3 regions of the Alistipes provencensis genome follow, and region 2 is predicted to be linked to each of the others. Evidence: riboswitches for the same ligand, from Rfam matches in the RefSeq annotation. Region 2 holds a riboswitch; each other region holds the start of a gene.

Region 1 (10,759 bases), 2.0 Mb from region 2:
TGAGGATGTCGGCGCGCAGCTCCTCGATGTTGCGGGCCTTGCCGGGGTAGTTGCCCGTGGCCTGAATGCCGCCCGTGAGGTCGCCGCCTTGGTTTTCGAAGCCCGTCACGTCGTCCGCCTGCCAGCAGTGGAGCGAGAGGGATACTTTCTGTAAAGCGGCGAGCGCTGCTTCGGTGTCGATGCCCAGATCGGCATAGCGTGCTTTTGCGACCTCGTAGGCCTGCTGAATCTGTTCGGTTTTCATTTCTTTGGTGTTTTAAGTTATTTTACAATCGTTTTGAAGCGTGTGTATGCGGCGTCCCACGCAGCGGTGTCGCCCGGGGTGAAGCTCTCGGCGGGGATGCAGCGGGCGATCAGCGAACGCATCTGCTGGAGCGTGTCGACGCACCCTGCGGCCCGGGCCTGAAGCATGATGTTGCCCACGGCGGTGGCCTCCGAAGGGCCTGCCGTCACGGGAATCCCGAGCGAATCGGCCGTGAACTGGTTCAGCAGGGCGTTTTTCGAACCGCCGCCGATGACGTGGAGACGTTCGATCTCGAACGGGGCCAGCGAGCGGAAGCGGTCGAGGACGAAGCGGTATTTGAGTGCGAGGCTTTCGAAAATGGCGCGGATTGTTGCGCTGTCGCCGTCGGGCACGGGCTGTCCCGTGCGCTCGCAGTAGGTGCGGATCGCGGCGGGCATGTCGCCCGGAGCGGCGAACGAGGCGTCGTCGGGGTCGATCATCGTCCGGAACGGCGCGGCCGCGGTGGCCATCTTCACGATCTCGGGGTAGGTGTAGTCGCGTCCCTCGTCCTTCCATTTCCTGAGGCACTGCTCCAGAATCCACATGCCCGTGATGTTCTTCAGCAGGCGGGTCGTACCCTCCACGCCGCCTTCGTTGGTGAAGTTGTAGCGCTCGGTCTGCTCGTTGATGAAGGGTTCGCGGACCTCGATGCCCATGAGCGACCATGTGCCCGACGAGAGGTAGGCGAAGCGCTCGTTAGCGGCCGGTACGGCGGCTACGGCCGAAGCGGTGTCGTGGCCCGCCACGGCGACTACGGGTAGCTGCGGCACGCCGCAGGCGGCGGCCAGTTCGGCGCGGAGCGTTCCGATCCGGTGGCCCGGCATCACGATCGGGGGGAAGAGTTCGGCCGAAAGGCCCATCTTCTCCAGCAGGCGTGCTTCGATGCGCTTCGTGCGGGGATTCAGCAACTGCGAGGTCGAGGCGATGGTGTATTCGGTGACCATCTCCCCGGTGAGCAGGTATGACAGGGTGTCGGGCATGAAGAGCAGCCGCTCGGCGGCGGCCAGTTGCGACGAATGGTCGCGCTGCATGGCGTAGAGCTGGTAGAGCGAATTGAAGTTCATGATCTGGATGCCCGTGTCGCCGTAAACCTCCTCTTTGGGAAGCACTTTCGAGAAGTACTCCTCGGGAGCGCCGGCGGTGTGCGGGTCGCGGTAGGCGTAGGGGAGTCCGAGCAGCGAGCCGTCCTTGCCGACGAAGGCGAAGTCGACGCCCCATGTGTCGATGCCGACCGAGGTGATCTCGACCCCTTCGCGGGCGGCGGCGCGCAGGCCCTCGCACAGATGTTCGTAGAGCGAGAAGATGTTCCAGTAATAATGATCGCCCAACGGCAGGATGGTATTCGGGAAGCGTGTCAGTTCCTTGAGGACGAGCTCTCCGTCCCGGAGCGAGCCGAGGATGGTGCGTCCGCTGGTGGCCCCCAAGTCGAAGGCGACGAAGTGTTTGGGTTGCATGTTTCGGTTTGTGATTTTTGGGTTGTACAAAAAAACTCATTTTTTTGCCGTTTCGACGTTGTAATATGATGGATGACTTTTGTTTTTTGATTTTTCTGCCGGTTTGCCTCCGGAGGGGGTGACGTCGGTCGCGGATTTTTATATATATTTGTATAACCAAACCACTTTCCCGTTTCAGTAACCTGACGTATGAAACCTGTAAACAATCATAAGTATCTGGTGAGCAGCGAAAAAGACCAGACTTGGGGCATCACGGTCGACACCGTGGGCAGCGAGTCCGTCGCCGCCGGCTACGAGACCTATCCCCCGCGGGTCGGACACCCCTCGGGTTTCTATTTTGACGTTGGAAAAGGGCGTGTGCTGGAGAGCTACCAACTGCTCTACATCACCTCGGGCCGCGGCTCGTTCTACGGCCCCGGCCGCAAGCGCACCGACATCGGGGCCGGGGACATGGTGCTGCTGCGTCCCAACCGCTGGCACAGCTACATGCCCGACCGTGAAACGGGGTGGCACGAGTACTGGATCGGCTTCCGCGGTCCGAACGTCGACGCACGCTTCCGCAACGACTTCTTCGACGACAGCCGCGAGGTGTTCCGCGTGGGGGTCCGCGAGGAGATCACGGCCCTCTACGACAAGGCCATCGAGGTGGCCGAGAACGAGCGCTCCTCCTACCAGCAATACCTTGCCGGCATCGCCAACCTGCTGCTGGGCATGGCGATGTATTACCATTCGAACCACCAGTTCGTGTCGCTCGACGTGGTGGGGCAGATCGACCGTGCGCGGCGCATCATGCGCGAGGAGCTCTACGCCAACATCTCGCCCGACGAGGTGGCCCGGCGGGTGAACATGAGCTATTCGTGGTTCCGCAAGATGTTCCGCGACTACACGAACATCTCCCCGGCGCGCTACATGCAGGAGCTGCGCCTGCAGGAGGCCTGCCGCCTGCTGTCGGGAACGGCCATGAGCATCAAGGAGATCGCCTTCCGGCTCAACTACGGCGACGCTTCCTATTTCTCCAACATGTTCCGCCGCCACCTGCGGATGACCCCCATCGAATACCGCCGACGCTTCGGTGTCGGCAGCGACGGTTTCAGTGCGGCCGGAGGTGAGCATGAAGCCTGAAGAATCTGTAAAACCCCAATAAATTTTCTGACCCGATGAATGTTGTGAATTTTAGAAACGCCGTCCGCTGGTTCGTGCTGTGCTGCCTGCCGCTGCTGGCGGGCTCCTGCGGGAAGCGTTCCTCGATCGCCGACATGCGCTGCGAATACCTCGCCTCGCCGATCTCGGTCGACACCCAGTCGCCCCGCTTTACATGGACTTATGAAGATGCCGACGCTTTCGCGCAGGCCGGCTTCCGGCTGTGCGTAGCCACGGCTCCCGAAAAGCTGGTCGTTCCCGATGTCTGGAACTCCGGGGAGGTCGCCGGCAGCCGTCCCTTTGCCGTGATGCCCGACGGCGGGCTGCTCGCCTCGCGGACCCCTTACTACTGGCAGGTCGAGGCGTGGGACGCCGACGGACGGCGGATCGTCTCGCCCGTCGCGGAGTTCGAAACGGCCCTGATGAACACCTCCGAATGGCAGGCCCGCTGGATTTCCGACGCCAACGACAAGGATTTCGTTCCTGCGCCGATGCTGCGGCGGGCATTCGACGTGCGGTCCGGTGTCGAGCGCGCCCGGCTCTATGTGAGCGCCGCGGCCTATGCGAAGACGGCCCTGAACGGCGAACCCGTCTCGGGGAACCTCCTCGACCCGGGCTACACCCATTACGACAAGCGTAACCTCTATGCCGTGCACGACGTTACCGACCGGCTCCGCGAGGGCGAGAATGTCCTCTCGGCGGTGTTGGGCAACGGATTCTACAACGCCATCCAGCCCGTCGCCACATGGAGTTTCGAGGTGGCCCGCTGGCGCGGACGTGCGCGGATGATCTGCGAACTGCACATCGACTATGCCGACGGCACGCACGAGGTCGTCTGCTCCGACGGTTCGTGGCGCACGACGGCCGACGGCCCCTACCTTTCGAACAACATTTACAGCGGCGACGTCTACGACGCCCGCCGGGAGATTTCCGGCTGGGACCGCCCCGGATTCGACGATTCGAAGTGGGCGCAGGCCGTCGAGGTCGCGGCTCCCTCGCCGCTGCTGAAAGCCCAGTCGATGCCCGCCGTCCTCGCCACGCGCGAAATGGAGCCCGTCGAGGTCCGTTCGTTCGGCGATACGGTCTGGGTGTTCAATTTCGGCGTCAACCTTACGGGCCTCTGCCGCCTGCAGGTCGAGGGTGAGCGCGGCACGCAGATCACGATGACCCACGGCGAGTTCCTGAAACCCTCGGGTCGCATCGAGATGCGCAACCTCGATATCTACTACAAGCCTCTGCCCGGCTACGATTTTCAGACCGATACCTATATCCTGAAAGGCGATGGCCGCGAGACGTGGACGCCCGATTTCACCTACCACGGGTTCCAGTATGTGGAACTGCGGTCGAGCGCTCCGGTGAAACTCGACAAGACGAGCCTCACGGCGCGTTTCATGCACACCGACGTGCCTGCGGTCGGGAAATTCTCCTGCTCGAACGGGCTGTTCAACCGCATCTGGGAGATGACCCGCCAGACCTATCTCAACAACCTCACGTCGATCCCCACCGACTGTCCCCAGCGCGAGAAGAACGGCTGGACGGCCGACGGCAATCTGGCCATGGAGCTGGCGCTGCTCAACTATGACGGGATCGCTTTCTACGAGAAGTGGCTCGACGATTTCGTCGACAACCAGAACGAGGCGGGACGCATTGCGGGCATCATTCCCACGGCCGGATGGGGTTACGACGACTGGATCGGCCCGGTGTGGGACGCTTCGGCCTTCATGATTCCCTATACGCTCTATAATTATTACGGCGACCTGCGCCCCATCGAGAAGATGTGGCCCGTCTGCGCACGGTACCTCGACTACCTCGCCACGCGCGAAGAGGCCGACGGCGGCGTGACCTACGGCATCGGCGACTGGGTATTCTACCATACGCAGACTCCGACCGACTACACCTCGACCTGCTATTACTATTACGACAACGTGCTGATGGCCCGGTTCGCCGAGTTGCTGGGCCGCGACGGCGAACGTTACGCCCGCAAGGCCGAACAGTTGCGCGAACTGATCAACACGAAGTACTACGATGCCGAAAAGGGCCTCTATGCCAACGGTTCGCAGGCCGCGCAGGGCGTGGCGCTCTACATGAATATCGTTCCCGAGGGCGATGCGCAGCGTGTGGCCGACAACCTCGACCGCATGATCGCCGAGAACAACTATTTCCTCGATTTCGGGACCATCGGCAGCAAGACCGTGCTGCGCATGCTCACCCGCTACGGTCATGTCGAAACGGCTTACAGGATGGCCTCCCAGACCGAGGCGCCTTCGTGGGGCTGGTGGGTCAGCCAAGGTTTCACGACGCTAGCCGAGACGTGGACGCTTTCGCCCGAGTGGCGCGACGCCTCGATCAATCACGTCTTTCTGGGCGACGTCGCCGCGTGGTATGTCAACGATCTGGCGGGCATCAACTTCGATCCGGCGGCTCCCGGGTTCGAACGCATCGTCATCGCTCCCCATTTCGTCGGGGCGCTCGACTGGGCCGCGGCATCCTACGACTCGGTGCGCGGCGAAATCCGCTCGGAGTGGCGGCGCAGCGGCGGCCGCGTGACGCTGAAGGTCACCGTACCGGCCAACACGACGGCCGACATCCGGATCGACGGTGAGACCGTCGCCACGGTGGCCGGCGGTGTTCATGAATTCAGGTTCTGATACACCCGGCTGAAAAAGAGCGGCAGACTTCGGAAAGTCTGCCGTTCTTTTTTGTTTCGGGGGCCTTGTCAGAGGTTTTCGTCCTCGAAAGCGAACACCTCGGTCGAGACCTCGCCCAGCGGTCCGGAGTTCTGGCTGATGCCGGTCTGGACCTTGATGAAGTCGATGTATTTGAGGTTGGCGGCGCTGCCGTCCGCATTCACCGCGTTGGCGATCTTGAAATAGTTTTTGCGCTGGTCGCCGTCGGAGACATTTCCCGCAGCCTGATCGCTGCCTGCATTGTCGGCATAACCCCAGTCGTAGGGGTTGTTGTAGTAGTCGCCCGTGATCGGATGGCGCGTCGTGTTGGCGGCCAGCCGCGTGCCGTAGAGCGTGTAGCTCTCCATGTCGATCCACCCCGGGTAGTAGCCCTGCTCGTGGCTGCTGTTCCGCTCGACCGTGCCCGCGTTGCCGCGGTTGTCCTTCCATTGGATGCCCGTATTGTCGCTCTTCGGGCGGTAGTAGGTCATGGCGTAGGACGTGAGCGTCTCCGGCTTGCCGTATTCCGAACCTTTGAGCTCGTACCATTCGTCGTCGGGAAGCCCGTTGCCGTTGGTGTCCTGCATGACCCATACGATGCCCGGTTCGGACGACTGGGCGAACTGGTTGCCCGCGATCGAGAAGTCGTTACCGCCCTTGTTTTCGATGCTGTGGTCGAAGCCCACGACGATATAGCCGCCCCATGCCCCCAGCGACACATAGTAGTTCTTTTTCTCCCCGGCGTTTTGCCGGAGCAGTTCCTGAGCTTTGGATGCGGCGGCGTCCGCCGAAGTGATGTCTTTGAAAACGCTTTCGTTGATGAACTGTCCCGGCGCCGGGGTGTATTCGTAGACCTTGTCCGAAAACCGACTGGTTCCGCCGGAACGCTTGTGCGACATTTCGTCGCCGCAGCAGGTCACCACGGCGGTGGCCGTCGCGGTCTCTCCGTCGTCGTCGGTAACCTTCACCGTGACCGTATATTCTCCCTCGGCCGCAGGGGTGAAGGCAAAGACCTCTTTGTCCCCTTTTTCGGGCCGGTCTTTTACGGTCCATTCGAACGTCGGATTGTGGAAATGTTCGAGGACGGGACGCAGATAGAGCGTGCGGTCCTGCGATACGTTCCGGGCACCTTCCTTGCCGAACCGGAGGGAGGGCGCCGGGAAAACGGCTGTTACCGTGAAACGCTCCACGACCCGGATCGTGATGCTCTCCGGTTCGGATTTGCCGTCCTCGTTTTCCGCATTGAGCGTCAGTTGAAAATTGGCCAATTCTTCCGGCGTGAACGTGTAGGTGGCGTCGGTCCCCACCGTTTCGCCGTCGAGCGTCCACACGAAGGTCGCTCCGTCGCCGTTGGCGATCGTGGGGGCGATCGTGGTTTCACGGCCGATCTCCACCTCCATCACCTTGTCGTCGCCGACGGGGAACGAGATCACCGGGGGTTGCAGCCGGTTGACCTCGATGCGCAGCTCCTCCGAGGCCGATCCGTTCGGGTTCTCGACGCGGAACGTGAGGTAGTAGACGCCCGCTTCCCGGGCCTCGAACGTGAAGGTCGGGCCGGAGCCGGCCGGTTCGTCGTCGAGGAGCCATGTGTAGACGGCGCCTTCGGCGTTCCCGACCGTCGGGGCGATCGTCACCGATTTGCCCACTTTTACCGGGTAGACGCCTTCGGGATTGTCCAGCGTGATGACGGGTTTGGCCCCGCCGTCGGTGATTACGCCGTCCTTGTTGCAGGATGCGAGCAGTGCCAGAAAGAGCGCCGCCGTTGAAAAACAGAGATTCCGGATCATATGGTTTGCCATTTTTACAGTCGTATGCGCTGGGGTCCGGGACGATATAGACTGAACGGGAACGCTGTACGACGAGGCTGCCATTCGATCTCTGCCCGAAACCCGCGGGTGCGAATCCATGTCAAGGCAGGTCTTCTGACTCGTCCCTGTTGCCGCGCCTTCCCGGCTTTTGAGCCAGTGGCAGCGAATGCGGCAACCGTCGTCTCCCGCAGAGGGGAGGGGACTTACAGCAGCAGGTACTGTTCCGGATTCTCACCGGATTCCCTTTTCATCGGCCGGGGCGCGTGCTGCGCCCGATCCGAAACCTTGCGGGGGCAAAGATACGGGAAAATCCGTAAAAAGCCGCATCGTTGTGCGGCTTTTTACGGATTCCGGTCGTGGAGGCGGAGCCTACCACATGTAGAGCACCATGTCGCCCGGGTCGAGCGTCAGCGTGCGCTGGTCGTTCGAGGCGAGCTGTACGGAGCCGTCCTTGCGGATGCGGCGTACATGCGGCTGCGTGCCGATGTTGAGGTAGCATTTTTCGTTGATGCTGGTGTTGACCACCATCATGAAGTGGTAGTCGTGGTTCTCGAAGAACGAAACGCACGCCGTGTTGGTGTCGCGGCCTACCGACAGTTCGGTGATCTCGGCGGGCAGTGCGCCCAGCGCATGGGTGTCCAGCGGCAGCGGGGTGCCCATGTGGTAAACGCCCGTCACCTTGTTGCCCTTGAATACCCATGCCAGCCGCTGTACCTCGTCGAGCAGCGACTTCACGAGGTCGTAGGTCTCGGTGCGGGTGCCGTCCTCGGCGATCGGGCCGTTGCGGTATTTCCAGATTTCGGGGTCGGCCACCGTCGGAGTCCAGTAGGTGAAGCACTGAAGGGCCTGTGTGCCGTAGGCGAGGTTGCTGTAAGCCTGAAGGCGCAGGTCGTCGAGGGTCGGCTGCGGGTAGCTGGTGTGGGGTACGGTGAGCATGAAGCTCCAGAACTCCATTCCCGAGCGGAGCGCCCGGTCGCGGACGATCTCCAGACACTGATACCATTCGCCGAGGATTTGCCGCGGACTGTCCGCGACGTTCGGGTCCTTGATGATCGGGTATTTGTCGAACGAGAGGAACGTGATTTCGGGAACCTCGGCCATGTAACGGTCGATGTACTCGTTGTAGTCCTTCACGCCGAGGGCCGCATAGTGCTCGGGGCCGCCCGTGGGGAAGATGTTGGCATAGCAGATGTGGTTTCTGTCCACATGCTGGATGTCGGACATCATTTTGGACATGTTTGCGAACTGCGTCGGGTGGGGTTCGTCCATGACGAAGTATCCGGCCAGCGCAGGATGGCTCTTCAGCCGGTTTACGGCATCGAGACGCTTGCTTTCCGTATAGAGTTCATCGCACTCGACGATAAGCTTGATATTGGTTTTGGCGGCGTAGTCGAGGCACTTGAGGGCTGTCTCGACGTTGCCCATGCGCGAATAGTTGAGCGTGATGCCCATCTGCTCGGCCTCTTGGAAGCGCTCGACGCTGGCGAACGACGAACGCACGCCGTGCCATGCCACTACGGGAATCTTCTCCGAGGCGGGGATTTGCGTGGGGTAGTCGTTCGATTTGCCGCCGTCGTCGTCCTTGCAGCCGGCAAGGGCTGCGAGCGATCCGGCGATCAGGGCGGTCATAAGGAGATGTTTCATGGTTGAATTGAGGTATTGGGATTAATACTTGAAGATGTAACGGTAGCGGAAGCGGTCGCCCGGGGCCGAATCGCCGTCGCGCATGCATTCGCGGATGTCGCCGTCGGCGACGGCGTTGTCGATCCACTTGAAATCGACCGTGAAGTCCCTCACATCGGTGATGCCGAGCTCCGAGAGCGGGATGGCGATCTCCATCTGGTTGCCCGAGACGGCGTAGTCGACCGTCGCGGCCTCCTCCCAGTCCCAGCCGCCCTTCGAACGCTGGAGCGTGGTCCGGTTCTCGCCGACGACCCGGTTGTTGACCACCCATTGGAATCCTTCCCACGCGGGAGCCGTACTGCCCTTCACCGAGATGAAGAGCCGCATCCAGTTGCGGTCGGTGCGGGGCGTGATGGGTTCGGCGGTCTCCACATGGAAGAAGAGCGACTTGCAGTCCGTGGCGACCTTGGCATAGCAGATGTCGTTGCGCCCGGTGTTGTTCGTGAGGCTGATGTTCTTGTAGCCGAAGCCCCAGTGGTTGCGCGGCCGGGTGTCGCCCTTGTAATCCTTGTAGCGGGTTCCGAGGTCCGTCCAGTCGTCGAACTTGCCGTCGACGGCGATCTCGTGAATCTCCTTTACCGGCTCGACCGGCGTGACGCCCTTGTAGCGGCGCACATAGTCGGCCATATAGTAATAGTAGACGTCGGTGAAATCGTCGGCGCAGGGCTCGATGTCGCGGCTGAACTCGTGGTTGTAGCAGTCGATGAACGTGGCGCCCGTGTTTCCCTGACGCTGGGCCACCCACTCGTTCCATCCCGTGAGGAAGATCAGGTCGGGGTCGCATTCGAGGGCCCGTTCGAACTGCTGTTTGAAATAGGTTCCCGCGGCGCGCTGTTCGGCCGTGGGGTTCGCGGGCTGGTGGCCGCCGTAGCCGTTGGGCGAATTGCCCGTGTAGCTGCGGCCGATGTTCCAGACCGGGTGGCTGGCCACCATGACGGGCATCTCCTCCTTCACGTTGCGCTGCGGCGAAAATTCGCCCCATGCCCAGCGGTTCGTCCCGTCGCCGTACCAGTTGCCGCCGTAATTGTACTGGGTGTCGAACCACGCGTAGCGGAACGTGAGGCGGCTGGCAACTCCGTTCCCGTAATCCCCGGGAGGTGCGAGAAGCAGCGGTTTGCCGTCGAGTTCATACCACAGGCGGTCGTAGTCGCTGTTGCTGTAGAGCGTCAGCAATTCTTTGACCACCGGGGCGGGGTTCGTGTTGAGGATGAACGATATCTGCGGCCGGGGATTGCCTTCGCGCATCATCTGGACATAGACGTCGCAGAGCGTTTTGACCACCGGAAGGTAGGCGTAGCCGTTCGTCACGTCGATGAAGATCACGTCGACGCCTGCTTCGGAAAGCATCTGGGCGTGGCGGCGGATTATCCATGTGTCGTTGGAAACGTAGTAGTCCAGATAGGGCTTGCCCCAATGGTGCATGGCGCCTCCGGGACCGAAGGGGATGTCGGCCGGGTTGCTGTGCCCCTTTTCCAGTTCGCTGATGTCGTAGGGCGACCGGGTGTCCGTGGCTTTCGGCGGGATGATGTCGCCGCCGAAATAGTCGCCGACGTCGTAGCCGTGGGCGCCCAGCCAGATGAAGTAGAAGATGCCGACTTTCTTGTCACGCAGCGTCTTATGGCGGTAATCGAAAGCGATCTCTTTGCCTGCGGGGTCGATCGCTACCAGCGATTCGTTCCCGTATGTAACCACCTCGCCCGGTGTCGGTCCCGGATCGGGACCGGG
Region 2 (10,759 bases):
TGTTCGAGTATCCCCACTCGTTGTCGTACCACGAAACGACCTTTACGAAGGTGTCGGTCAGTGCGATACCGGCAGCCTTGTCGAAGATCGACGTACGGGCGTCGCCAAGGAAGTCCGACGAAACGACAGCCTCCTCGGTGTAACCCAGGATACCTTTCAGTTCGCCTTCCGAAGCCTCCTTCATGGCAGCGCAGATCTCATCGTACTTGGCGGGCTTGGCCAAGTTCACGGTCAGGTCGACAACCGAAACGTCGAGGGTCGGAACGCGCATCGACATACCGGTCAGCTTACCGTTCAGCTCGGGGATCACCTTGCCTACGGCCTTTGCAGCACCGGTCGACGAGGGGATGATGTTGCCCGAAGCGGCACGGCCGCCGCGCCAGTCCTTCATCGAGGGACCGTCGACGGTCTTCTGCGTTGCGGTGGTCGAGTGAACGGTGGTCATCAGACCGTCGGTGATGCCGAACTTGTCGTTCAGGACCTTGGCGATCGGTGCAAGGCAGTTCGTGGTGCACGATGCGTTCGAAACAATCGTCTGACCCTTGTAGGTGTCGGTGTTCACGCCGCATACGAACATCGGGGTGTCGTCCTTCGAGGGAGCCGACATAACGACGTACTTGGCACCGGCTGCGATATGAGCCTCGGCCTTCTCCTTGGTGAGGAACAGACCCGTCGACTCTACGACGTACTCGGCACCTACCTCGTTCCACTTCAGGTTTGCGGGATCCTTCTCGGCGGTAACGCGGATCGACTTGCCGTTTACGATCAGCAGGCTCTTCTCGGCGTTGAAATCCACCGTGCCGTTGAAGCGGCCATGCATCGTGTCGTATTTGAGCATGTAAGCCATGTAGTCCACGGGAACCAGGTCGTTGATGCCCACCACTTCGATGTTGTCGTTCGTGCAGGCTGCACGGAACACCAGACGGCCGATACGGCCGAAACCGTTGATACCGATTTTAATAGTTGCCATAATAATTTGAATTATTTGTTAATAAAAGATTCCGTTATTTTTTTCACAGCACAAAAGTACATACTTTATACATTTTACGCAAATAAAAAATTAAATTTTTTTACGAACCGCATACACCTTTATGCCACATTCCCTTTGCGGCCTATTCCGCGACCTTCTTGGCCCGCTTGGCCATGGCCGACGCGAAGACGAAATCGTTGAGTTCGCGGTTGTCGGCGTGGAGGATATCGTCCTTGGTTCCCTCCCACCACTTGCGGCCGCCGTGGATGTATACAATTTTCTCGCCGATCTCCATCACCGAGTTCATGTCGTGCGTATTGATGATCGTCGTGATGCCGTATTCCTGCGTGATCTCGTGGATCAGGTTGTCGATGACGATCGAGGTCTGGGGATCGAGGCCCGAGTTGGGCTCGTCGCAGAATAAGTAGCGGGGATTCATCACGATGGCGCGGGCGATGGCCACACGCTTGATCATGCCGCCCGACAGCTCGGCCGGATAGAGGTGGTTGACGTTTTCGAGGCGCACCCGCTGCAGGCAGAAGTTCACGCGCTCCATCTTCTCCTTCGAGCTCTGCGAGGTAAAGAGGTCGAGCGGCAGCCGGACATTCTCCTCGACGGTCGACGAGTCGAGCAGCGCCCCGCCCTGAAAGATCATGCCGATATCCTTGCGAATGGCCTTGCGGTCGCGGAATCCCAGCTTCGTGAAGTTGACATCATCATACCACACGTCACCCGAGTCGGGCTCGTGGAGTCCCACCAGCGTCTTGAGCAGCACGGTCTTACCCGAGCCGCTGCGGCCGATGATGAGGTTGGTCTTCCCGGTCTCGAATTCCACCGAGATGTCGTCGAGCACCACCCGCCCGTCGAACGATTTGACGATATGTTCGGCGCGTATCATATGAGCAGAACTTGCGTAAGGATGAGGTCGAAAAGCAGGATCACCACACAACTGGCCACCACGGCGCGCGTCGACGCGGCGCCGACCTCCATCGAATTGCCCCGGGCGTTGTAGCCGTAGAAGGCCGAGATCGAGGTGATGATGTAGGCGAAGACGACGGTCTTGATGAGCGTGTAGGTGATCGAATAGGGTTTGAAATCCATCAGCAGGCCGTCGACATAATCGGCCGGAATCATGATGCCCGTGACGGCGGCGATGATCCACCCGCCGAGGATGCCGATCAGGATCGAAAGGATCGTGAGGAACGGGAAGAAGAGCATCGCGGCGACGATCTTCGGAAGGATCAGGTACGAGGCCGAATTGACGCCCATGATCTCCAGAGCGTCGATCTGCTCGGTGATGCGCATCGTACCGATCTCCGAGGCGATCGACGACCCGACCTTGCCGGCGAGAATCAGCGCCACGACCGCCGACGAGAATTCCAGAATCATCGTCTCGCGCGTGGCGTAGCCCACCAGCGAACGGGGGATGAACGGCGAATCGAGGTTGATGCACATCTGCAGCGTGATGACCGCGCCGATGAATACCGAGATGATGGCCGTCAGGCCGATCGAGTTGACGCCCAGCGCCTCCATTTCGAAAACGATGCGCCGGCGGTAGATCGCCGCCTTCTCCGGACGGGAAAAAACCTTTCCCATCAACATGAAATAGCGGCCTATGAGTTCGAATACCTTCAGCATGCGGCTACTGTTCCTTTTCCTCCTCGAAATCGACGTAGTCGCCCACGTCCTTCGATACGCGTTTTTCGGGCGTCCCGGCGGTCTTGTGCACGCGCACCTCGCCTTCGCGGCCCCTGCGTTCCCGTTCCGCAAACGGCGAGCCGGAATTCCGCTGCCGGAATCCGCCCTGCTCCCCGAAGCCTTCGCCGAACTGCTCCTCCATCTGTCTGCGGACCTTATGGATACGCCAGCGGAAGACCAGCATCAGCACGATTGCCAATACTACGATTCCCATAAGAAAATACAAGATAAATAGCGCGATGCCTTTCAGCAGCGCGGGGGCGCCGAGCGCCAGTATGACGATAAGGAGCGTCGTGAGCGGATTGCGCTGCACGAAACCCACCAGCGAGTCGATTATTGCCGTGAAGAAATTCATTCCGGTTTCAATTTACATCCCTGCAAAAACAGCGCGGGCCGAGAGCGGCGGCAAAGCCGACGATGCTGAGGCGCAGCCTGTCCTGACAAAGTTTATCTTTGCAAAGGTAGGGAAAATTATGCGTATTTCAATTAAATGTCGTAAATTTGGCGACTGTAAACGAAAACAAATCACAATCCGATATGTTAACCCCCCTTACAGCCATTTCGCCCGTCGACGGGCGTTACCGTAATAAAACGGAGAAACTCGCCGATTATTTTTCCGAGCAGGCCCTCATCCGCTACCGCATCCGCGTCGAGGTCGAGTATTTCATCGCCCTCTGCGAACTGCCCCTGCCGCAGCTTGCCGGGATCGACCGCTCGAAATTCGCCGCCCTGCGCTCGCTGTACACCGATTTTTCGGAGGCCGACGCCCGGCGTGTCAAGGAGATCGAGTCGGTTACGAACCACGATGTCAAAGCCATCGAGTACATCATTAAGGAGAAAATGGACACTTTGGGGCTCGAAGCCTACAAGGAGTTCGTACACTTCGGCCTCACGTCGCAGGACATCAACAACACGGCCATCCCGCTCTCGCTCAAGGAGGCCATGACGGGGGTCTACTACCCCGCCGTCGAGGAGGTCCGCGGCAAGCTGGCGTCGTTCGCCGAGCAGTGGCGCGCCGTGCCGATGCTGGCCCGCACGCACGGACAGCCCGCCTCGCCGACCTCGCTGGGCAAGGAGTTCATGGTCTTCGTCGAGCGCATCGAGAAACAATTGGCCATGCTCCACGACATCGCCGTGCCGGCCAAGTTCGGCGGCGCCACGGGTAACTTCAACGCCCACCGCGCAGCCTATCCCGCGATCGACTGGATCGATTTCGCCAACCGCTTCGTGAGTGAGAAGCTAGGGCTCTGCCGTTCGCAGTACACCACGCAGATCGAGCATTACGACAATCTGGCGGCGATCTTCGACAACATGAAGCGCATCGACACCATCCTCGTCGACCTCTCGCGCGATATGTGGACCTATATTTCGATGGAGTACTTCAAACAGCAGATCAAAGCCGGGGAGGTCGGTTCGAGCGCCATGCCCCACAAGGTCAACCCCATCGACTTCGAGAACGCCGAGGGCAACTTCGGCATCGCCAACGCCGTTTTCGAACACCTCGCATCGAAACTCCCCGTTTCGCGCCTGCAGCGCGACCTGACGGATTCGACCGTCCTGCGCAACATCGGTGTGCCGATGGCCCACGCGGTGATCGCCCTGCAGTCGCTGATGAAGGGGCTCAACAAGGTGATCCTCAACCCCGAGGCTCTGGAACGCGATCTGGAGAACAACTGGGCCGTCGTGGCCGAGGGCATCCAGACCATCCTGCGCCGCGAAGGTTTCCCGAAGCCCTACGAGGCGCTGAAAGCCCTCACACGCACCAACGCCCACATCACCCGCGAATCGATCGCGGCGTTCATCGAGACGCTCGACGTGGCGGAATCGGTCAAAGCGGAGCTGCGGGCCCTCTCGCCCTCGACCTATACGGGTGTATTCCGGTAGGCCGTCCACCCGAAAAACAAAATGCAGGGCCCTTTCGGAGCCCTGCATTTTTCATTATATCACGTCGCTACTCCTTGCAGCAGCGCACCGTATAACCGTAGGAGCGATGTGTGTCCAGTTCCGGATTGATCGACCCGGAGGAGGAGCTGAGCTGCTTCTTGATAAACAGATAATAGGACTTGGCCGCCGTAGCTTTCGACGACCAGTAACCGCCCGAACCGCCACTCGTGGCCCGTTGGCCGACGATGGCCCCGGAACTGTACATGCGGTAGCCCTGCCCCGGATACCAAGCCGTCTGCCCGTTGTAGGTATAGGTCACGCCATAGTTTTCGACATCCCATGCCGACACGCCGTCGATGTAGTCGCGTCCCGAACTCAGATTCTCCCATGCGTCTATATCCGGCACCTTGTATCCCGGAGGGCACGGATCATTGAGCAGTTTGGCTTCGCCCCACAACTTCGCGCTGGGCTTCGACAGCCAGTTGTAACCTGTTCCGACGGTATTGTTATAGAAAGTCATCGGATTGGCCGCGGCAGCTTCCGGCGTCACAGCAGTTTTGGAAAAGCCCCACATCAGGGTCTCATAGGCGGGATTTACGACGGTAAGCCTTTTGGCTTCGCTGAAAGCCGCCGAACTTGCCGGCACTTCAGTCGTTTCACCCCAGTAGAACGGGTCCTTGCGCCCCCACTGGTAATACATGCCGTAAGCATCCGTACTGCCGACGGCAGTTCCCACGGCGCCCAAGTTGCGGTCCATAAAGACCACGCCGTTCTCATAAGCCATCGTCTGCGGGGCGTCGGTCACCCAGATGTGCCAGCTCCACACGATCGCACCCGCCTGCACGAGGGCGACCAGCGCGTTGCCTTTGCCCTCGCCGACCGTGAAGACGATCTCCCCGGACTCCGCATCGAGGGCAACGTCCGAAACCAGCCCTTCCCGGTCGGTCCACACCCAGTCGGCCGTCATGCCGTCAGCGATCTCGATCGCCGGGTCGAAACCCGCCGAAGCCGCTTCGCCCGCGCCGTTACCGCGCACTTTCGCATTGAACGCATAGGTTCCCGGAGCCGAAACCACATAGCAGTTGGCCGTTCCCGAGGCGCTCAGGTCGTCGACCTTCGCCGCCGAAAGCTCTCCGCCGTCGGTCAGCGTGACTTTCACACGGCCCTCCGCCGTCGTCACCGAACGGAACAGAACCACCTGCACCTCCTCCGACGCTTCGATCGGCTCCCCGGCGGCATCCATGATCCGCCACGGCGCCGCCTCGCCCGTCGTCACGGTCCAGTAACCCTTGTCGTCGACATCCGTCACCGGCACGGCGCCCGAAACGGGCATCCGTGCACCCGAAGCGTCTTTCAGCCACGGCGCATCCTTTTCGGCGGCAAGCGTCCAGTAATAAATATCCTCAGCGGCGGCAATCCCGATCAGCGGGGCTTCGGCAGCCTCCGCATCGCAGGCGACGGTCACCTCCGTACCGTCGCGGAACGCGACGAGCGTTCCCGTTTCGCCCTCCGTCACGGCACCGACCGCCGAGCGCGACATCGCACCGGTCAGCTCCCGGAGCGCAACGAGTCCGGCATTGAGATCTTTAGCCTTCTGTTTCAGTTCCGGGGAGACGGGATTGGCGGGGGGGGGTACATCGTCGGGACCGTTGCCCGAATCGCTTTCACATCCGCCGAGGAGCAGCGCCCAGACGCAAATTACGAATAACTTTTTCATCATGCTTTGTTTTTTAGTTAAATGGTGTTGTCTGTTCCGTCCGGACCGACTTTCCCGACGGCGGCAGATGCGCACAGGCGGGAGCGGGGACAGAAAGTCCCGGCAAAGCATGGCGACAACCTTTTCATCCGACCGTAAAAAGTCTGTCCGAAGAGGTTTGCTGCTGATGAAAAAAGCGAAAGCTGTTAACAAATTGCGCGCAGGCACAATGCCGGCGGCATGTCAGGCGCTCCCTTTCTCCGCAGGAGCAAACACTCTATCGTGCACGGCAGGTCTTCTGACTCGTCCCGGATGCGGCGCCTTCCCGGTTTTCACCAGTGGCTCAGATTGTCGCATCCTTTCGTGCCCCCGAGGGGCGGGACTCACAGCAGCGGGAACTGTTGCCGATTCACACGGCATTCCCTTTTAATTCCCCATGCGGGGAAACCATTGCAGGGACAAAGATAGGCTTTTCCCGCCGGGAAGCAAGCGAATCCGGCGGAATATTTGCCCAGAGGGCCTCAAAGTCGCGTAAAAAGCCTTTTCAGCCCCGGACGACGGTTTTCAAACAACCGCTCTCCGACTTTGGCACGGGCTTTGCGATTACTTCAATCAACTGCGGCACAGCAACCGCAGTGAGGTTTCTTCATTTATTTAAGTTTGGGTTAGTAGTTTTAGGAGGGCAACCTCCGGGGGCAGCAGGCAATCGTGACGATTCCCTGCTGTTTTTTTGCGTATCTACCCGTCGCAGCGAGGAGGCGGAGAGGCGCAGAACCGGGCCGAAAACGTGGTAACCGTCCATTGCCTTTACCCATGCAGCGCAGAACCGAACCGGAAACGTGACAACCGGCCACCGCCCCTAAAACCCGGCTCTTAGCCGGGCGGGTCAGAACTCGACCGTGACGCCCAGCGAGGGCAGGAGCGTGCCGCTGACCTGTTCGAGACGTTTCATGCGGTAACGCTGCTCGGCGGCCGGGGCCGAGGGATTCTCGATCTCACCCGTGGACATCAGCACGTCGGGCTGGCGGAGCTTGCCGCCTGCGACGTTCTGCAGGTCGATGTAAATACCCAGCATGCAGCGGCGGAAATAGAAGACCTTGTCGATGCGCACGTCCAACTGGGCGAAGGCATCGAGCCGTCCGGCATTGTATTTCGAATAGTCGTAATAAGGCCGCCCCTGAGCATCCCACGCCTCGACGAGCGACGATTTATCCTCGTCATAAGGCGTGTAGGGTGCACCGCCCACAGCGCTCAGCTTCGCCCCGACGCTCCAGTGGCGCGGCAGGTCGTAGGTGCCGCTGACGTTGACCACGAAGCGGTTGTCCCACGCCGAAGCAATCCACGGGGCCGAGCGGTCGTTGCGGTACTCCGAGCGGAAGAGGGTCACCGACCCCACGACGCTCACGCGTCCCGGAATCTGCCAGCGGGCCATCGCTTCCACACCGTAGGCGCGTCCCTGCGCCGAGGAGACCAACTCCTCATTGCCCACCACGCCGTAGTCGTTGCCCTTGCACGAGAGCGGAATCCCGTCCGTGACCGACAGGGGCACGTCCCCGTAGCGTTTGTAAAATCCCTCGACCGAGACGATCAGCCGGTCGCGCAGCCGCCAGTCGACGCCCGCGCTGAAAATCCCGACCCGCATGTAGTCGAGCGACCTGTTCACCAACTCACCCTCCTCCTTGAATCCCAACGCCGTATAGGCCGGCAACTGGTAGTAGAGCCCCGCACTGCCGCTGACCGACCACGCCGGAGCCAGCGCATAGGAAACCGAGGCCCGCGGCGAAAGCTGGTTCCACGGCCGGGCCATGCGCCCCGAGTAATCGCACCCGTCGGCCCGGAGCCCCGCCGAAGCGGTGAACCGCTTGTCGGCCGAGGCGTATTCGGCCCCGGCGAAAAGCCCCCAGCCGACGATTCCCAACTGCGTATTGTAGTCCGACAACTGCGTCCGGTCGGTAAAGAGCCGTTGCAGCGTGCGGTTCGTGTAATCGGAATAGTTCACCTCGACACCCTCGCGGACGGTCCAGCGACCCAGATAGGAGCGGTTCTCGGCCCGCAAGGTGGTCTTCTGCTCCACGGAGCGCAGCCGGAGCGTCAGGTTGTCCTCCGACGAGGAGTCGTTGCGCAAGTATTTCAGATTGCGGTTGTTCAGGTAGTTGTGGCTCAGCGTCACGGTCTGCACATGGCGGCCGGCATAGTGGCGCCACGAAGCCCCCACCGTGAAGGTCTCCTGCCGGATGCGGGGCAGGTAGCTCAGCAGGTATTCGGCGTCCTCGCCCTTTTCGTCGACGTTGAGCTTCATGTTGTCGAAGCCGGCCAGAGCCAGCACCGTCAGTTCGTCGTGCTCCGAAAGGCGCGTCTTGACCTTCACCTGCCCGTCGATGTAGTTGGGCAGGAACGGCAGCCCCAGCATCTTGAACAGCAGTTGCAGGTAGGACTGGCGAAGTGAAAACAGATAGGTGGTCTTGTCACCGATGTGGCCGCTGCCGCTCAGCCCCACCTCCGAGGCCCCGAGCGTGGCCTTGAAAGTCTGCTTCTCGGCATTGCCGTCGCGGAGGCGGAAATCCAGCACCGAACTCAGCGCCCCGGCCCGGTCGGCGGGGAAAGCCCCCGTGTAGAAACTGATCTCGCGCACGAGGTCGGCATTGACGATGCTCACCGGGCCGCCCGTGGCGCCCTGCGTGGCGAAATGGTTGATGTTGGGAATCTCGATCCCGTCCATGTAAAAACGGTTCTCCGCAGGACCTCCGCCGCGCACGATCAGGTCGTTGCGGTAACCCACGGGCGAAAAGGCCACGCCGGGATAGGAGCGCACGATGCGCGACACGTCGCGGTTCGAACCGGGACTCTTCTCGATCTCCTGCAGGCCGATCACCCGCAGGCTCACGGGGCTCTCGACCGTAGCCCGGAACGGCGACGGACGCACCGTCACGGCCTCCAACTGTTCGGCATCCTCCTCCAGTTCGACCTCGATGAAGGGCGTGGCGGCCGACACCATGTACTCGGCCGTCGTGACGCTCTTGTAGCCCACCGACGAGACCGCCAGCCGCCAGATGCCGGGCTTCACCCGCTCGATGCGGAATTTCCCCAGCGAATCGGTCGAAGCGCCCTTCTGTTCCTGCCCGGCCAGCACCACGGCGGCATAGGCCACGGGGCGACGGCTCAGGCGGTCGATCACCCGTCCGCTGACGGCATAGGTCTCCTGCTGTCCCCGCACGGCTGACGCCGCCGACAGGCACAGAAACAACATCGCAACTTTCAGGAGTTTCATGGTACAAATATAGCCGATCGGAGCTAATCCGACACCGCTTCGCCGGAATATTTCGGCAGCAATTTCAGATAGACGAGCAGGATGACGTTCATCAGCAGGGCATAAACGATGGCCGGAACGGCCATTTCCCCGTTGTCGAAGATCAGCGGCGAGGCGGCGATAGCGATGGCTTGGGCGGCATTCTGCATTCCGACCTCGATGATGATGGTCCTGCGTGCAGCCCGCCCGAGACGGAACGCCCGGGCCAGCAACGCCCCGGCACCCATAGCCAGCAGGATGAGCACCCCGGCGGCCAGCCCCAGCGTCCCGAGGTTTTCGAGGATCGTCGAGGCATACTGCACGAAGAAGACCGCAGCCAGCAGCATCAGCGCCGGAAAGGCCACATGCCCCAGCAGGGCGTGTACACGCTGCGCGGCGGCAGGCCGCCATTGTCTGAAAAGCGCCCCGAACAGCATCGGCAGGAACAACAGAACGATATTCTGCACCAGCAGTTTCCCCGCCGGAAGGTCGATCGCCGCATCCGCATGCATGGAGACGAACCGCGCCGCGAATCCCATTACCAACGGAATCGTGAAGAGCGTGATGACGCTGCTCAGCGCCGTGAGCGTCACCGACAGGGCCACGTCGCCTTTGGCCAGCATCGAAAAGACATTCGACGAACTGCCGCCCGGACAGCAGGCGATCAGCATCAGCCCCATGAACCACACCGGCGGCAGGCGGAACGCCAGCGCCACGCCGAAAGCGATGAGCGGCAGGGCCACGAGCTGGCCCGCCAATCCTGCGACGACGGCCGCGGGACGGCGGAACACCCCGGCGAAAGCCGGACGGTCGAGTTCGATGCCGAGCTGAAACATCAGCACGATCAGGACAGGAAGTACGATCCAAATGGTATTCATAGCGGTTTCAAACACCAAAAAGCCTTTCAGGGTAATCCTGAAAGGCTTTTTTCGGTTGTGGGAACATGCGGATTTGAACCGCAGACCTCCTGCTTGTCGAGCAGGCGCTCTAAACCAACTGAGCTATGCTCCCTTGTATAAAAAAAGCCATCCTGCAAGATGGTTTCGTCTGTTTCGTGGGAGCTGAGGGATTCGAACCCCCGACCCTCTGCTTGTAAGGCAGACGCTCTGAACCAACTGAGCTAAGCTCCCCTTTCGCTGAATTGCGAGTGCAAATGTATGATAAATAAATCATTCCTGCAAGTCTTCAATTCTTTTTAGGGAATCTTTTTTCGCTGGCTGTTCGT
Region 3 (10,759 bases), 2.8 Mb from region 2:
GTTTTCCCCGCATTTTCCCCATTCTGCCCACTCTCTCCAAAAAATAGCAACAACTCGAGAGTCAGAGATAAATCGTTGTATGGCAGACAACTTTTTACCAATCTCTAAAGACTCCGCTCTCGAATTGCTGCTATAAAAGAACGGCGGCGGGATTTAAATGCAGGAATGTTTGCAATGGTTCACCGCGATCAAAGGACCCGCCGCCGATTGACTATTTGTAAATCGAAATGAGTTTTCGAAATTCAGAAAACCTGAATTGCCTATTATTTCGGTCTTTATCGCCTTGTGTGTATTTCCTCTTTGAGCAAATGCAGGTCTTCAACCCCCATTATTTCGGTCGAACATTCCCCAAGCCAACCGTTCTCCTGGTTGACTCCGGTGTATATTTTTATATAATCGACTCCCGGCAGGTTGACGCTGTTTCCGCTCGCATCGACAGCCCAGCTTATATCGATCGACGAATCGTCATAGCTGTTGATTTCATTGTCCGCATAGCCGTAGCGGAATTTGTAAAGAACGAAATAGGTGCCCGAACCGCTCTCGTCAATGGCATTCTGGGGCAGACATGTACCTGTAAACGTCAGCGTATTTCCGGCCCAAAGCGGATAATACGGTTGTGAATGGTACTGATTTTTCACTTTGTAGCCGGAATTTCCCTGATTATCCTCCCATTTTATATAAGTATCCCATTCGTCTCTCGATGCCGGTTCTCGGTCAGGGCGGTAATAGGTTATCCGGTAATCGAAGTAAATGTTTACATCGTTACCATTGATCTTCGCCATTTCATACCACGGTTCCTTGGTAGGATCTGCGTGGGCGCTACCTTGTATTTCATACCATTGTACGTTGTCCGGCCCGAGATTGTCGGGATCATAGGCCACCATGATTACCCCGGGCTCACAGCTTCCGCCCTCTGGAGCATCCGGATTGGGATTGGCATTTGCATAAAAGGCATTGCCTAAAACCCGGAAGTCGCGCAATCCTTCGACATTCTGGATTGTATGGTCGAAACCGACCGTTACATAGCCGCCGAATCCGCCGAGGGTGATCATTCCGCGTTTGTTATTGCCGATGGCGTCCAGCACTTTCTGATTCATTGTCTCCTGCGTATCCCCCTCCTCGTACAGCGGCAGCGTATTGGTAAATTGTCCGACTGCCGGCATGTAGTCGAAGACCTTGGTGATGTAGGGATTCGCCCCTTCCGCAGGCGGGTCGATAGGAGCGTATTCGACAAAAACAGTGAAATAATAATTAAAGGAGATATCCCCTTGCGATACTGTTAATGTCAAACCGATAGCGCCGCCATGTGAAAACATGTGCTCGAGATTCTTGGTTTGAGAGACAGGCTCCTCATCCTCGAACCATAAGTAAGAAACACCGTCGTCGGACACGCTGCTTACTTCTATCCGAAACAGTTGGTCGACCTTGGCCCTGAATCCGCCTTCCGGCTCTTCGACGGTTATATCTTCCTGTTTGAGTACATAATCGGTGGTTACTATGACCTCGAAATCATAGTCGAAGACGGTCGTTCCCTGGCTGACATGCAGCGTCAGGGTGAATGTTCCCAACGAAGTGAAGGTGTATTCCAGATTCTTCGAATCGGCTATTTTCGAATCGCCGAGAGACCATTCATAGGAAACGCCCTCATCCGAAACGCTTTTCACTTCGATCCGGAAAGGCTGGTTGACCAGAGCCTTAAATCCCCCGTCGGGCCGGTTTACGGAGATATCTTCCTTTTTCAGGAGATAACTGCCGTCTCCGTTATCAGCGTCGCTGCACCCGGCAAGAAATCCGACCGGAAGTAACGCCGACAGAAGCAGTAAAACGATTCGCGCGTAATTTTTTTTCATATTCAAGTGTGTTAAGTTACTCTTCCAGAGGTTGTAATTTTTTACGGGTGAATACGATATGTGCCGGTATATTCCCGGTGCTTATCGACCATTTTCGTATGCCGTCCGGCCCGAAGCAGTGCAGGGTGCCGGCACGGACGTAGTCTTTGGCGTCGGTAACCAGAAACTCTCCGGTGTTTGGGTTAACGGCAATTCCGTAAGGTGTCTGGATCCGCTTTTCAGTGCCGTCTTTGATAAAGTTGCGCGTAACGATCTCCCGTGTGCGCGTGTTTACGATGGCATAGGATACCGTCCAATCGTTCGTTATATAACTCCATTCGGTACTGTACAGGAACAGCGAATCCCGACACAGGGTCATATGTGTGTTGGGCAGGTCTTCGAACTCGTATGCAACCTCGTCCGTCGAGGTGTCGATTATGAATGTTTTGGAAGGTATTTCATAATAGTCTCCGCGGGAAGAAACATACAGGTTGCCGTAATTGTCCGGCTGTATCCGGTGAAGGTTGATAGCGACGTCTATTTTTTTCTCTTCCGTAAAAGTTTTCAGGTCGATAACCGACACGGTACGGTCGTAATTCGGAACACGGTAACCGCCGGAATTGGCGACATAGAGTTTATCGCCCACAATGGCCATCTCTTCGGGCTGATAACCTACGATGCACTCATCGACGACCTGAAGACTTGCCGTATCGATTTTTGCTACATACCCGATCCGGGCGTCCGGGGCTATCTGCACGGGACCTGCGTAGGCGCTCACATAGGCGTATTTGCCTTTGAATGCGAGGTAACGGCAATTGGGAATCGCTATTTTGGTGATATGTTTGGCTGTATTGACATCCATCACCTCGACGTAATTGGAACAATTGATAACCGCCCAGAGTTTGTCGCCGTAGATTTGAATGTCGTTTCCCACGTCGCCGAGGTCTTTTACTTCATACGGGTTGCGTTCGCCGTAAATATTTCGCGTGTAGACGCCTGTCTCATAGTCGTAATAGTCGAGCGAAGCCTGATTCGTTCCCATATTGCCTTCGTTGAGCAGAAAAAATCCGTATATATCGCCAGTAACCTGTTCCCACGGATTCACCAAGGTCGGCTCGGAGGGCAACACCGGGTCATCCTTGCGGCAGGAAGCCGCAAGTGTGAGAACGCCGATGGAGACTGCAAGCCATTTTAAATAAAACCCTTTCATCATAATGTAAGACTTAGAATAATCTTGAAATTGGTTCCCGGCATGGGATACCATTTAACCACTTCGTATTGCTGGTTGAAAATGTTATTCACCTCCGCGGTGATACGAAGCTGAGCGTGTTTGAATGGAAAATTCCGCGACAGCGACATGTCGTGCGTGTACCACGGCTGGATATAATTGGCCGGAGTATTGTTTCCGAGCATATACCGCTCGCCCGTGTAGATAAAACTGTAGTTAAAATCCCACTTTCGATAGGAGGCGTTGAGAATCGCGGAGCCGCTGTGCCACGGAATGTAGGGTATCTGGTCGCCGTATCCGTCCATAACGGTTTCCTCCCAACCTTCATCTTTCTCCTTGGTGAAGTCTTGCGCCTTCTGATAGGTATAACTCAACCGGGCATCCAATGCCACGCCGCCTATATTGAAACAGGGATTGAGCGTCACATCCACGCCGCGTATCTCCACATATCCGAGGTTGACCATCGTCCAGACGAGCTGGTTGGAGGTCGGGGTGGCGATTATCTTGTCTTTTACCTCGTTGTAATAGGCATCCACCGTAAGATTGAGCGACGACAGCACTCCTTTGCCGAATTGTTTGGAGTAGGCAACCCCCACATTGTATTGGGTGGCGTATTCCGGCTTCAGAAGCCGGTTGCCCAATTGCACATAATAGAGGTCGTTGAAAGTTGGCATCCGGAATATCTCTTTATAAAAGGCTCTTATGTCAAGACCGATCTTTTCAAACGGACGGTACGATGCGACTACCGTGGGAGAGAATACGTTTTTATCAGGCGCGGTTTCCATCCTCCGAGCGCTCCGGTCATGTACATATGTGTAAAGCAGGCTGGCTTGCACGCTGAATCGTTTGAGGTTGACCGATGTGGCTATGGCTCCCAGCAACGTATAGCGCCTCGGTTCGATGAAATGCGCATTGAACATATCGGTGCCGTCCGCATCGAGTTTGTTCCATTGGAAATCCGTAGACAAATTCGCTGTCCACCACGGGGTGAAAGCGAACAGATTGGCTGCCGTAACATAGACCTCCTGCTGCCAATAGTGATTATCCATCGGTTGTACGGTACTTTCAGGCGGCATGACGTAATTCATATAGTCGTTGGCGTATTTGGCTTGGATTTTATAGCTGTAGAAATCCGTCACCTCTTGCCGCAAGGAGCCCTGAAAGAAAAAATTACGGTCTTTCTGCCGGTCTTCGTTCAGCAATGAAATACCGTAATCCTTTTTTACGGCTGCACCGGGATAGCCCCGCTCGGAATTGTAGAAATATCCCTTCGCCTGCCATTCTCCGCGCTTTACCTTGCCGAAAAGAGCAGCCTCGGCGCGAAGAAACCAGACATCCCCGTTGCGCCTGACTTCGGTGGTGTCATAGCCGCCGTCCTTATGGTAGCGAAATTTGTATTTGCCGGAAGTGTTCAGGTATTCGATATTGGCCGACGACGAAAGGTTTTCGCTGATCCGGTGCTCCCAAAGGGCGGAAACGTCGATAAGGTCGAAGGAACCGCCTTTGAGTTTCACATTGAAACGGTTTCTGCGTCCGCTCTCGAAAACAGGTCTGCGCGTCACCATATATACCGCACTTGCCGAGGCGAAATCGCGTGCGGACTGGAATATGTCGCTTTTCTGGCCGTTATAAACGGATACCAATTCCATGTTGTCGAGCGAGAATTTACCGAGGTCCACCGTCCCGTTCTGAGCATTGCCGATCTGTATGCCGTCGTAGAATACCCCCACATGCTGGCTGCCCATACTACGGATGTTAACGGTTTTCAATCCCCCGATACCTCCGTAGTCCTTTATCTGCACACCGGAAAAATAGCGCAACGCATCCGATACGGAGTGTGAGTTGAGCCTTTGCAGCTTCTCGCCGGAGAGGATCTGTGCCGGGACAATAGCCTTGTTCTGCTTTCCGAGCACCGTCACCTCGTCAATGGCCAAAACCCGGACCGAATCCGGGATTTGACCTTTTTCGGCCTCTTGAGCATTGGTAGTGCCGAAGGCGAGAAAGATGTACAGTACTGAAATTACCGATATTCTTTTCACTTCGTGATAGCGCTTGTTAATTAAGGAGTGCCGGGATTTTCTTACCCCGGCACTCCGGGTGTTGTCGCAAATGAGGGCCGGTTATTCGAACCTCACCGCCAGATCGTCCCACGCAAAATATGCCGGCTGGCTGAACCCATAACCGTTATCGCTGTCGCCTGTGACGTTGAATTCGATGCGGCTGACTTTTCCGAGTTCGGAAAGATCCCATTTCTGCCAGTCGATGACGCAGCAGCGACGCTACCACTCGACGGTAATGTCATCCACTGCATAATACGCAGGCAGCGAGTAACCGTAACCGTTATCGGCGCCGCCAGCCTGGTTCAGCCGAAGCGAAACGATCGGCCCCAGTTCGGAAAGATCCCATTTCGTCCATGTTTTCGTGATGGCTTCGGGCGTAGCGAAAATCATCGTAATGGTTTTGATTTCGTTGCCGTCGGCATCGAACCCCGTAGCGTAGAAGGTTACGTCTTTGGTCAGTTCGGGCGACAGTCCGTTGCCGGAGGTAGCAACCGAGTAGAAATAGCAGGTCGAATTGACGTACAGGCTTCGGATCGTCCGTGCTTTATTGTCGGCAAATTCGAGAATGGGACGTCCATCACCGTAAGGAAAGTCAAAATCCAAATAGCCGAATGTCGTCAGGAAATTATCGGAACCATTGCGGCCTCCGCCTGTCATACTATCCTCTACTCCGTCGGGATTGTACACATACAGATCGTATAAATAATTGCCATATTTACTCTGATCCAGCGAATTGGAATTATAGGAGCATACGAACCAAGGATAGCCCCATCCGTTCATGAAGCCGGTAGGACGGCCAGTAGTGAGCTGCGTGGTTTCATCGACCCAGGCATAATCGTCTGGACTCCCTAATTGTGTCGTTGAATATTTTCCGGGGTTATAGTTGCAGGCGACCCATTTGGCCCAGTCGTTACCCTCGAAGGTAATTGTATAGCTATGCGTATCCGCCGCACTTACTGTCAGTTCTGCCATGCACGAGAAATTCCCGGCCATTCCGATCAAGGCGATCACACCCTCCGTTTCTGCATAGCTGTTCGCTTTGGCCGGCGCTACAACCGTCAGTACATTGCCTTCGACCGAAACTTTCCATCCGTCGGGTTTAGTCCATGTCATCCGTTCGACACCCTTGCTCTCGATCGTAAAGGTCTGCGTCTCATCGTAAACGAATATGCCTCTCTTTGCGGAAATCGCGAGATTCAACGCACCTTGCATGGGAATTTCGAGTTTTCCGCCGTCGGCAAGCGTAAAGACCGCCATACCGGGGGTCGAGACCGTATCCACCGACTCGAACATCGAATCGCCATCCGTTCCTTCAGCCCTGACACCCATCGAAGTCCATGTAGTACCATTGTCGATCGACATTTCCCACTCCTTGGTTTCGGTATTGATACGCAATTTCGGGGACACGGCATTCTGTCCGGGGGCGCCGTCCTCACCCTGCGCCTTGATCTTTTCGCCGTCGACCAGTATGAAATCGCCATCGAGCGTCCAGTAATAAAGGCCGTCGCCATCTTTTTTCACCGAGATAGCGGGAGCATCAATTCCATTTTTTCCGTTGGTGATCGTGGCGGTTTCACCATTGGAGAATGTAATTGTGTATCCGTCATTATTTTTGATGACGGAGGTCACAGTTACATTCTTTTGTAAAGCATCGACCAGTTTTTGGAGTGCATAGATATCGGTGTTAGCACTCTTCATGGCCTGCTCCATAGCTTCCATGCGCGAATCGAGGTCATCGACCGCCTTCCACAAATCGTCGTCGTCATACGAGCAGCTCCACATCGCAACGCCGAACAGGGCGATTGCCAAAAGGGTAAATAGTTTTTTCATTCCTGTTGTATTTTAAGTTTGACAAATAAAAAATCAACCGTATCCTTTCGGGATACGGCACAACAGAAATTCAAAACGGATTTACACCTTGGCAAGGCTGTCGGAAGCCTCGTATTAGACCGGAATGCCGGATGCAGGGGAAATCGCAGTTTTGATTTTCACCCGTACACCCGCAGGTTGCAAATCTTATAAAGGCATCGGCAGGTCTTCTGACTTGTTCCGGTTTTACGCCTTCCCAGCCTTGCGGCCAGTGGCAAAGATTGTAAAACCTTTTGCGCCCCATGTCCGGGGCAGGAACTCACAGCAACGGGTATTGTCGCAGATTCTCACTGCATTCCCTTTTCATTCCTCATCGCGCAATCGGCGATTCGGAAACCTTTGCGACGGCAAATATACAAATATTTTTTAATTCGGTATCCTCGATACAAAAAAATGCAATCCTGTATTTTGGGCATTTTACAGTTATGAATCATACTTATCCGATTTGAGATTTTTAAGAATAATTACTTTTTTCTCAATTGCTCTGCATCTTGGAGTAGCTCATACGCTTTGCGCTCCTTGACGGTTGCCTGTTCCAACTGTTCGGCCCGAATTTTCACCCTCGTTTCATACCGTTCGACCCGATTACGAATCGTATCGCGGATGGCCTTGCGCTTGTCTTCGCGGAATATTGCTTCCAATTCCGTCAGTTTCTTTTCTCCGACCCCCCCCCGCACATCTTTACATAACGGTATTTCAGGTCGTTCACGGCCAACAGCCGATTGTTTTCTGAAATTCGGTAGATGAATGCGCCTTGCAGGAAAATACATTACCCGTGCAGGAGCATCGACATACCTACACGCTCGGCATTAAATCCTCGAAAACCTTACTGACAATGTTTGTCAGATCTTCGAACCGGAGAACTCGAAGCCGTTTTTCGAGAACAGAACACCATGTTTCAGGTCAGTATTTCCGCAATATTTATAGCGGATGCCGATACCCTGTTCCCATAATTTGCCGTCCAGTTTGATCGCATCGTAGATTGCGTATCTGGCCTTGTCCGGTTCGCATGGCCGCTCCCTCCGCACGTCGTCTTTCCCGGCGCGGGATATAGCCCGTATTTCCCGGTCAGCTCCCGGCGGACCTTGGCGTTGTGGAGCTTGATATTCTTGTCCGAAATGGTCTGTCCGTCATTTCCGACCTTGTTGTAGACTAGGTGGCAGAGCGGATGGGGCTGGTCGAGGTGGCGCACCAATAAATACTGTGTATCGGTGATACCCATCTTCTGCATATACTCCTTCGCGATCTGCGTCATCAGAGCGTCGGTCATGCGCGGAGCGTCCTTGGGTGAAAAAGAGAGGAGGATATGCCCGACGGTGTTTTTCAGCCGCGGGTTAAGAAAGATCTGGTCTTTGAAGTCCTGCACCATGTTCTTCACTTCCGGGGGCATGACGCCCTCGGCGTCCAGTATCCGGGATTTCGGACTACGTTTGCCGATACAACAAAGGCACGATATTTTCGTTTGTATTGCGAACGAACTCCGCAGGGAGTACCGAGGAAACGACGCAATTTCACACTACACAGCCGGCAGAGCCGGCAAAAGCCCCGCTTAACAATTTGTCGAAACGACGACACGATGCCCGACGGCATTGCGTGCCGACACCCTCGTATGCCCCTGCTCCTTAATTATGCCCGATGAATACGCATTTCGATATATACGGTCTCATGACGACAACCGTCGAACCGCTGCCCTACGTCAGCGAGGGCATTCCGGCGGGATTCCCTTCGCCGGCCGCGGACTATATCGGTGACCGCATCGACCTGAACGAAGTCCTCATCCTGAATCCGGGTGCGACATACTATGCCCGCGTTCGGGATTACTATCTGGTCGAGGAGGAGCTGGAGCAGGGCGACGGCATCCTTTTCGACACGCGGCTCTGCTGACCGTATACCCCGAAAAGAGATGACGGCGTGGCCCGTCAGGCCGAAGTTCAACTACGGAGCCCCTTGCGACGAAAGCATCATAGAGCCGGTCGCGGAAATGCAGAAGCCCGGACTCTGAGCGCAAGGCCGCATGGGCTTCATGCAAAAAGAGGGGAGACCGATAACGGCCTCCCCTCCGGCAATGAGTCGCGTCACTCTTCTAATACATGAACTCTGCCAGTGCTTCGACGAGCAGTTTGAGGAGCTGCTCGGCCGTCAGAGGGTGTGACGATTTTCTGAATATGCGATCCATCTTCGTCCGGAGCAGTTCGAAGAAACGGTTGGCTTCGTGAGGCGGCATTTTCTTGACTGTCATCACCATCAGCCAGAGCGGAACTTCGATATAGGGCGGCTGGATGAAGAGCTCGAGCAGTTCGTCGGAGTGATGCCTGTAATCCAGATAACTGTTTTCACAGACTCCGTACAGCGGCAGAATGATTAACTCGTAGACGTTATGATGCGTTCTGCGCATATCGCCTTCTTCATAATACCATACGTCGATCTTTTTGGCCCCGACTATCCGGTACGGATTATAATTATCCCTGCTCATAGTACGATAAGTTTTAATGAGGACACTATTATCCTAATTAAAGTTACTCATTTCCGAGCAGATGCTGTTGGTCATATAATCGCGTAATTCGCCGCGGGTCGAAAGCCGGCAGAACCGGTATTGCGCCGGCAAACGCCGACCTTTCGAGAAGTTCTTCTGGTCCGTCGAGCACGATTCCAGTCGGATCGAGTTCCCGTCGTGTCTGTCGTAAAGACCCCATAAGGATTCCGCATCCGGACATCGGGGATCGTCGGTATGGAAAAGATATACCTCTCCGACTTTGAAATTGCAATGTTTCACCGTCATTCGTTTGGGCTGTTTTATAGTTTGTGCGGCAAAGATGGATGAAACGCAGAGACCTTGCAAGAACATGTGGAACCATTCCAATATTTTATTTTAGCAGATACTCCGAGTTGCTAATAAAAAAGCAACTCGTGGATGTCTGTACGACTTTATCGAGCTCTGATCTTTAGGTGCGGGTGCCGGCCTTAGGTTCCAAACTTCGAGACAATACGGAAAATCTCGAATAGGGGAATTATGTAAATTTAAGATAAGGATAATGTCATCCGGCTTAAAACTTTACAGTTATGAAAAAGGATAACGAGAATCCCTATCGCCCTTATCGTGTGGTAAGCGTCAAAAAGATCGACCGCTGGTTTTTCGAGAAGCGCGACCATCGCAGAACCCATGCGAAAATCTATCATTCAATCATTCGGCCCAAGTTCGGGATTTGCGAAAACACGTTTCTCGACTACCGCCACGAGTCCGACGAATTGCTGGAACTGTTCCGGCAGTCGGTCAACATCGAATTCTCGATGTGGCTTCCGACCATGGAGGTCAAATACATGGGACCGGTCGAAGCCGACCGGTTCAGTCTGATACTTTGGGATGCGTTCGACAAGGCTTTTAAGCGTATACACAACAAGGAATCGGCCTGCCGGATAGATGCTGAAAAGTTATTGAAGCATCTGATAATCTGTTTAGAGGAGAAATCACCCGCCGAGGTGCGGTGACGCGACTCGTTAATGAAGGGAGGGGGCTGTCCGAAATTTCGGACAGCCCCCGGTGTTTTCACGGATCAGTCTATTTTATATTATAACACCTTGGCATTCGAAAGTTCTCGGCTCATTATTTCGGTAGTCTGATGCCGGGCTCCGTTTTTCTCGATGATTTCCACTAAAAGTACCTTGTCATCGGAGATCGTGAGTTTAGGAAGCGCGAATACCGTCCGCTGACGCTGATGCCCCCTCAAGACGGTCGGATCATTGCATGGATCGACTTCGGGAAAACGTTCTATCAG

The links. Region 2 has a riboswitch for cobalamin ahead of BN5935_RS01840 (PL29 family lyase N-terminal domain-containing protein). Riboswitches for the same ligand answer to the same signal wherever they lie in the genome.
Region 1: it holds a riboswitch for cobalamin, as region 2 does, so the genes downstream of both, BN5935_RS09390 (PKD-like domain-containing protein) here and BN5935_RS01840 (PL29 family lyase N-terminal domain-containing protein) in region 2, are expected to answer to the same signal.
Region 3: it holds a riboswitch for cobalamin, as region 2 does, so the genes downstream of both, BN5935_RS12730 (PL29 family lyase N-terminal domain-containing protein) here and BN5935_RS01840 (PL29 family lyase N-terminal domain-containing protein) in region 2, are expected to answer to the same signal.

Annotation. Positions count from the first base shown of each region.
Region 1 is NZ_LT559262.1:2,399,452-2,410,210, forward strand. It holds gene BN5935_RS09370 (L-rhamnose isomerase) at 1-244, opposite strand, end outside; gene BN5935_RS09375 (rhamnulokinase) at 262-1,737, opposite strand; gene BN5935_RS09380 (helix-turn-helix domain-containing protein) at 1,927-2,859, shown strand; gene BN5935_RS09385 (family 78 glycoside hydrolase catalytic domain) at 2,895-5,525, shown strand; gene BN5935_RS09390 (PKD-like domain-containing protein) at 5,594-7,330, opposite strand; cobalamin riboswitch at 7,439-7,654, opposite strand; gene BN5935_RS09395 (hypothetical protein) at 7,721-8,995, opposite strand; gene BN5935_RS09400 (glycoside hydrolase family 71/99 protein) at 9,017-10,759, opposite strand, start outside.
Region 2 is NZ_LT559262.1:421,558-432,316, forward strand. It holds gene gap (type I glyceraldehyde-3-phosphate dehydrogenase) at 1-970, opposite strand, end outside; gene BN5935_RS01820 (ABC transporter ATP-binding protein) at 1,113-1,868, opposite strand; gene BN5935_RS01825 (MlaE family ABC transporter permease) at 1,865-2,608, opposite strand; gene BN5935_RS01830 (DUF4834 family protein) at 2,613-3,023, opposite strand; gene purB (adenylosuccinate lyase) at 3,206-4,552, shown strand; gene BN5935_RS01840 (PL29 family lyase N-terminal domain-containing protein) at 4,620-6,269, opposite strand; cobalamin riboswitch at 6,520-6,715, opposite strand; gene BN5935_RS01845 (TonB-dependent receptor) at 7,135-9,516, opposite strand; gene BN5935_RS01850 (bile acid:sodium symporter family protein) at 9,540-10,412, opposite strand; tRNA gene BN5935_RS01855 (tRNA-Val) at 10,471-10,545, opposite strand; tRNA gene BN5935_RS01860 (tRNA-Val) at 10,590-10,664, opposite strand.
Region 3 is NZ_LT559262.1:3,220,584-3,231,342, reverse strand. It holds gene BN5935_RS12745 (PKD domain-containing protein) at 276-1,850, opposite strand; gene BN5935_RS12740 (YncE family protein) at 1,867-3,042, opposite strand; gene BN5935_RS12735 (TonB-dependent receptor) at 3,039-4,991, opposite strand; gene BN5935_RS15735 (DUF4465 domain-containing protein) at 5,178-5,321, opposite strand; gene BN5935_RS12730 (PL29 family lyase N-terminal domain-containing protein) at 5,337-6,947, opposite strand; cobalamin riboswitch at 7,130-7,342, opposite strand; gene BN5935_RS12725 (hypothetical protein) at 7,451-7,756, opposite strand; partial or broken gene BN5935_RS12720 (relaxase/mobilization nuclease domain-containing protein) at 7,832-8,376, opposite strand; gene BN5935_RS12715 (S24/S26 family peptidase) at 8,652-8,870, shown strand; gene BN5935_RS12710 (hypothetical protein) at 9,070-9,459, opposite strand; gene BN5935_RS12700 (hypothetical protein) at 10,047-10,472, shown strand; gene BN5935_RS14985 (DUF4138 domain-containing protein) at 10,553-10,759, opposite strand, start outside.